Methylobacillus flagellatus KT: one gene and its partner. The protein of the gene in region 1 binds, or shares a complex with, the protein of each later gene. Links are inferred from orthologs where the notes say so. Each region holds a gene or a part of one and is shown in the gene's direction. Other genes may lie near its edges.

Region 1 (3,249 bases):
AGCCTGCTCGAGCGACAATACAGAGCCCAGCCATGTCCTGTTGGCCATGGGTATCCAGCCGGATACTGCCCGGGGTGCAATTCGCGTCAGTTTGGGCGCTAATAACGACATAGATGAGATCAATGCCTTCCTGCAAGCGCTGGAAAGCGAACTCACAAGATTGAGAAAGTTAACTGCAGTCGCAGTTTAGGAAACCGAAAAATGACAGTACGTACGCCAATTTACCTGGATTATTCAGCCACTACCCCGATTGATCCGCGGGTAGCGGAGAAAATGATCCCTTACCTGACGGAACACTTCGGCAACCCTGCCTCGCGCAGCCATGCTTTCGGCTGGACAGCAGAAAAGGCTGTGGAAAATGCGCGCGAAGAAGTAGCTAGGCTAGTAAATGCAGACCCGCGTGAAATCGTCTGGACTTCGGGCGCTACGGAATCGAACAACTTGGCGATCAAGGGTGCTGCCAACTTCTACAGCCCATCCAAGGGCAAGCATATCGTCACGGTGCAAACCGAGCACAAAGCTGTCATCGACACCGTGCGCGAACTGGAACGTCTGGGGTACGAGGCGACTTACCTAATACCCGAGCCGAACGGTCTGATTGATCTGGATAAATTCAAGGCTGCGTTGCGTCCGGATACCGTGCTGGCATCGGTCATGCTGGTCAATAACGAAATCGGTGTCATTCAGGATATCGAGGCAATCGGCAATATCTGCCGTGAGCAAGGCGTGATTTTCCATGTGGATGCTGCACAGGCCACCGGGAAAGTGCATATCGACCTACAAAAACTGCCTGTGGACCTGATGAGCTTTTCCGCGCACAAGACCTACGGTCCCAAGGGCATCGGTGCCCTCTATGTACGCCGCAAACCACGTGTACGCATCGAGGCACAGATGCACGGCGGCGGTCATGAGCGCGGTATGCGTTCAGGCACACTGGCCACACACCAGATTGTCGGCATGGGTGAGGCGTTCCGCATCGCACGTGAAGAAATGGATAGCGAGAACGTACGCATCCGCCAGTTGCGCGACCGGCTGCTAAAGGGTCTACAAGAGATTGAAGAGGTGTACGTCAATGGCGACCTTGAACACCGTGTTGCCCATAACTTGAACATCAGCTTCAACTTTGTCGAGGGCGAATCACTGATCATGGCGGTCAAAGATATTGCCGTTTCCAGTGGTTCTGCTTGCACTTCGGCAAGCTTGGAACCGTCTTATGTATTGAGGGCGCTGGGACGCTCCGACGAGTTGGCGCATAGCTCAATCCGCTTCTCGATCGGACGTTTTACAACGGAAGAAGAAATTGACTACACCATACAGCTGATGAAAAGCAAGATAGGCAAGTTGCGCGAATTGTCTCCGCTTTGGGAAATGCACCTGGAAGGTGTGGATCTCAATGCCGTGGCTTGGGCAACGCATTAACGCATACAGGAATATCCTGAGCAGCAGCCTAGCCGCTCGAAGAGACAACATTTAGATACATGCACCTGTCAAAGTGTCGGATCACCCGTTTGATAAAGCGGCATATTGACAATATTGAGGAGTAGAAAAATGGCTTATTCGGACAAAGTACTCGACCATTATGAAAACCCACGTAACGTAGGCTCACTGGACAAGAACGATCCCTCTGTCGGTACCGGCATGGTGGGTGCTCCTGCCTGTGGGGACGTGATGAAGCTGCAAATCAAGGTCAATGACCAGGGCATTATTGAAGACGCCAAGTTCAAGACTTACGGTTGCGGCTCTGCCATTGCATCCAGCTCACTGGTGACTGAACTGATTAAGGGCAAGTCCCTTGACCAGGCCATGGAAATCAAGAATTCCGATATTGCCCAGGAACTGGCGCTGCCTCCAGTCAAAATCCACTGCTCGGTACTGGCTGAAGACGCCATCCGTGCAGCGGTGGCCGATCTCAAAGCCAAGCAGGGCGCCAAGGATCAACAGGTGGCATAAAGGAGCTGGTTCATGGCAATTTCCCTGACAGAGACCGCTGCCAAGCGAGTGCAGAAATTTCTTGCCAACCGCGGCAAAGGTGTAGGCCTGCGTCTGGGCGTCAAAACGACCGGGTGCTCCGGCATGGCTTACACCCTGGAATTCGTTGACGAGATCCAGGTGGAAGATCTGGTATTCGAAAGTCACGGCGTCAAAGTGATTGTCGATCCGAAAAGCCTGGTTTACATCGACGGCACGGAACTGGATTTTGCCAAGGAAGGCTTGAATGAAGGCTTCAAGTTCAACAACCCGAATGTCAAAGATGAATGCGGCTGCGGTGAAAGTTTCACGGTGTAGTTGTTTCCCCTTGCCGATGGCCCCGTAGCCCGCTTCATCCCACCCAATCTCCGCCCTCTATGTCCACAATACAGCAGAATTACTTTGAGCTGTTTGGCTTGCCCGTCCAGTTTGCCCTGGATACGGCCTTGCTTGACCAGCGTTATCGTACATTGCAGGCAGAAGTGCATCCCGACCGTTTCGTGGCAGCCTCGGCCAACGAGCGCATGCAGTCCATGCAATGGGCAACCCAGGCCAACGAAGCTTACCGCATCCTCAAGCACCCAACCTCACGCGCTCGTTACCTGCTGCAGCTGCATGGAGTGGATACGGAAGAGGAAAGCAATACGGTGATGCCTGCCGATTTCCTCATGCTGCAAATGGAATGGCGGGAAGCGGTCGAGGAAGCTTTTGACAACGGTGACGTCACTACTCTGGAAAGTTTGCTCAAGGAGATGCGCGAACAGGCCAGAACTTTGGAGCAATCACTAGAAGACACACTGGATCGGCAGCGCGCATGGCAGGCATCGACAGAAATTGTGCGGAAACTGAGTTTCATCGACAAAATCTCCAACGATGTGGAGCATAAGATAAGCAAACTGGAAGACGAATAGCGGCAAATTATGGCTTTATTACAGATATCAGAACCCGGCCAGAGCACGGCGCCTCACCAGCATCGTCTGGCAGTGGGTATAGACCTGGGCACCACGAATTCCCTCGTGGCGACGGTGCGCAGCGGCTTGAGTACCGTGTTGCTTGATGAAGCGGGCAAGGCATTGCTTCCTTCGGTCGTGCATTACGCGGCCAACGGACAAGTCGAAGTAGGCTATGCAGCCCAGAGACAGCAAAGCCATGATCCACAAAATACCATCGCATCAGCCAAGCGTTTCCTTGGTCGCGGATTGAACGATATTGGTGACACCTCACATCTACCCTACCAGTTTGTTGACGTACCAGGCATGGTGCAGATTGAGACCCGTGCTG
Region 2 (3,322 bases), 210 kb from region 1 along the record:
CCCATGCTGGGTTCCATCACGCCGCGCTGGCTGGTGCACCTGTTGCAATGGGTACCGGTGGAGGCGGGTATCTACCGCGTCAACAAGGTCAAGGATAACCACCATGTCGAGGTGGATTGCTCCAACAAGGACGAACGCGAATTGCCCGCTACTTTCGTGGATTACGAAGAATGGGGCCGCGAGTATGTGCTGAATGCCGTGAATACCGTGGTGGATGTGCATACTCGCATTTCAGATCTCTACAGCAGTCCGCACAACCAGATCCGCGAGCAGTTGCGTTTGACCATCGAGACAGTGAAGGAGCGCCAGGAAAGCGAGCTGATCAACAACAAGGAATACGGCTTGCTGCACAACATTGCAGACGGGCAGAAAGTGAAGTCCCGCAGCGGCTCGCCCACGCCGGACGATTTCGATGAATTGATTTCCCGCGTGTGGAAGGAGCCAGCGTTCTTCCTCGCGCATCCGCAGGCGATTGCAGCCTTCGGCCGCGAGTGCACACGCCGCGGCGTGCCGCCGCCGACTGTCAGCCTGTTCGGTTCCCAGTTCATCACCTGGCGCGGCATCCCCATCATTCCGTGCGACAAGCTGCGGGTGACCAAGGGCAAGACCAACATCCTGCTGTTGCGTACCGGCGAAAGCCGCCAGGGCGTAGTGGGCCTGTACCAGCCCAACCTGCCAGGCCAGCAAAGCATGGGGTTGTCCGTCCGTTTCATGGGCATCAATCACAAGGCGATTGCTTCCTACCTGGTTTCCCTTTATTGCTCGCTGGCGGTATTGACCGAAGATGCGATTGCCGTGCTCGAGAATGTCGACGTAGGCAACTACTATGACTACAAGTAACATTCACGACCTGTCATCGTTTGAGCCCGAAGCCATCCTGGCAGCATTCCCGGGCGAGCATCCGCGCATGGCCGCGGCCATTGTGGTGGGGCGGGAGGCGCAGGCAAGCGGGCATCTGGATATTGACGAGCTGACCCGTATTGCCAATGAAATCTATGCCGAAGGTTTTCCGCATGGTGCGCCAGAACTTCCTTCCACGGCATCATTGACGGATTCCGCTGTGCCATATGCTGCCGGTAGCCCGGGAATAGGGGCACCCGTGCCGCCCGTCCCTTCCGCAGTGTCTGCATTGCCGGCGGGCGCGCCCGCTGCGGCCAATGTCGTTCCCGGTATTGAGCTTGCGCAGGTCACGCCCCCCAGCCTCGGGGTGTCGCCGTCCCGGCTACCGCCGGAATTCAGCCAGGAGCGGGTTGAGGCCGTTGGGCCTGCGCCTGCCTTCCCAGGGCTGGATATCAGCAGTTTGCTTGGCGGCGTGGATATCCCGTATCCAGTCGATCTGCAAGGTTTGCTGACTTTACCTGTCAATAGCCTGTACCCGCATGGCTCGGGAAATCCAGGCGCTGGCAATGCATCGCCTTACTATTTTGTCGCGGAGCGTCCCGGCATACCGGATGTAGCAGCTTCGGCCCATCCGCCGTTCGACGTCAGTCTGGTGCGCAAGGATTTTCCTATCCTGAGTGAGTTGGTGAACGGCAGGCCGTTGATCTGGCTGGATAACGCTGCGACGACACAGAAGCCGCAGGCGGTGATCGACCGCCTGTCCTATTTCTATCAGCACGAGAATTCCAATATCCATCGTGCAGCGCATGAGCTAGCGGCGCGTGCGACTGATGCCTATGAAGGCGCGCGTGAAACGGTACGCCGTTTCATCAATGCGCCTGCGGTGGAAAACATCGTGTTTGTGCGCGGCACGACCGAGGCCATCAACCTGGTGGCCAAGACCTGGGGCAGGAAGCATCTGGGCGAGGGCGACGAGGTGGTGGTGACCCACCTGGAGCACCATGCCAATATCGTGCCTTGGCAGCAGTTGTGCCAGGAGACCGGGGCCAAGCTCAAAGTGGTGCCGGTGGACGATACTGGACAGGTGCTGCTCGACGAATATCAGAAATTACTGACTTCGCGCACCAAGCTGGTTTCCTTCACCCAGGTTTCCAATGCTCTCGGCACCGTGACGCCGGCAAGGGAGATGATCGCCATGGCGCATGCCGTGGGTGCCAAGGTGCTGTTAGATGGCGCGCAATCAGTCTCGCACATGCGTACGGACGTGCAATCCCTGGATTGCGATTTCCTGGTATTCTCGGGCCACAAGATATTTGGCCCGACAGGCATCGGGGCGTTGTACGGCAAGGCTGAGGTGCTGGACGACATGCCCGCCTGGCAAGGTGGCGGCAATATGATCCAGGACGTCACTTTCGAGAAGACGGTATATCATGGCGCGCCTGCCAAGTTCGAGGCGGGAACCGGCAATATCGCCGATGCGGTGGGCATGGGAGCTGCGCTCGAGTACGTGGAGCGATTGGGTATAGAGAACATTGCGCGTTATGAGCACGAGCTGTTGGTCTATGCGACCGCCGCGCTGAACAAGGTGCCGGGGCTGCGCTTGATCGGCACCGCCCAGCACAAGGCCAGCGTGCTCTCGTTCAATCTGCAGGGCTACAAGAGTGAAGAGGTCGGGGCTGCATTGAATCAGGAAGGTATTGCGGTACGCTCTGGCCACCATTGCGCGCAACCGATACTGCGACGCTTCGGTGTGGAAGCCACGGTCAGGCCCTCCCTGGCTTTCTACAATACTTATGCCGAGGTGGATGTCTTGCAGGGGGTGCTGTCCAAACTGGCTTCCGCGAAACGCTGAACGTATCTCTGGGCGAGCTAACAAGGCCAGGAGCACTCCTGGCCTTGTCGTTTAACCAGCGGTTAAATCAGTTGGTCGCTATACTTTGGCGAGGGAAACCTCGGTCGCCTTGATCAGTGCCAGCACTTCCGTGCCGACCTGCAAATTCAATTCATTGACCGAGCGCGTGGTGATGACGGAGGTGACAATGCCGACTGGTGTCTCGACGTCAATTTCCGAGACGACGGGGCCTAGTACGATTTCCTTGACCCTGCCCCGGAACTGGTTGCGAACGTTAATTGCGTGAATGGCCATGGTAAAACTCCTTTGGCAGTATCAATAAATATGAAGCGCAGATTAATTTAGGAAGAGACGGTCTTGCCTGCGGGCATTGGCGTGAATGCCCTCGCTACACTCTCCCTCCGCGACATAGTCTGGATTCAGTTGCTTCAAGCGAGTACGCAATGCTGTTGGACCATTCGGCGTGTAGACAATCCGCACGCCGCGCTTGGCCGCGGTCTGCTTGATCTTGTGGGTGAAGGTGTGGCTGATCCAGTCGGTGACCAACACGATCAGGTCGGTATCGTGCGGAATGACTTTCTTGCCGTCGCCGACCTTGCGGCCCGACCAGTGGTTGATATGCGTGACACC

The links.
Region 2: the proteins of iscU (region 1) and MFLA_RS03155 are in contact, whole or in part, in a solved structure (PDB 5XT5), measured with the Bacillus subtilis proteins. The link is inferred for Methylobacillus flagellatus KT from one-to-one orthologs.

What each region holds. Positions count from the first base shown.
Region 1 is NC_007947.1:852,344-855,592, reverse strand. What follows is about bases 323-3,249. They hold iscU (Fe-S cluster assembly scaffold IscU), read left to right. Parts: upstream 323-1,548; coding sequence 1,549-1,950; downstream 1,951-3,249. Other genes in these bases: hscA (Fe-S protein assembly chaperone HscA), read left to right, coding at 2,889-3,249; hscB (Fe-S protein assembly co-chaperone HscB), read left to right, coding at 2,346-2,879; iscA (iron-sulfur cluster assembly protein IscA), read left to right, coding at 1,963-2,286; MFLA_RS04130 (IscS subfamily cysteine desulfurase), read left to right, coding at 323-1,419. In the rest of the region: MFLA_RS04135 (cysteine desulfurase family protein), read left to right, coding at 1-190; more of MFLA_RS04130, read left to right, coding at 202-322. UniProt on the Bacillus subtilis protein: Part of the SUF-like system that mediates the biosynthesis of iron-sulfur (Fe-S) clusters. Acts as a sulfurtransferase and thus transfers sulfur from SufS to SufB.
Region 2 is NC_007947.1:646,972-650,293, forward strand. The notes cover bases 260-3,259. They hold MFLA_RS03155 (family 2A encapsulin nanocompartment cargo protein cysteine desulfurase), read left to right. Parts: upstream 260-826; coding sequence 827-2,692; downstream 2,693-3,259. Other genes in these bases: MFLA_RS03150 (family 2A encapsulin nanocompartment shell protein), read left to right, coding at 260-840; MFLA_RS03160 (TOBE domain-containing protein), read right to left, coding at 2,771-2,986; MFLA_RS03165 (DUF2325 domain-containing protein), read right to left, coding at 3,029-3,259. In the rest of the region: more of MFLA_RS03150, read left to right, coding at 1-259; more of MFLA_RS03165, read right to left, coding at 3,260-3,322. UniProt on the Bacillus subtilis protein: Type II cysteine desulfurase that acts as the initial step in the SUF-like Fe-S cluster assembly pathway.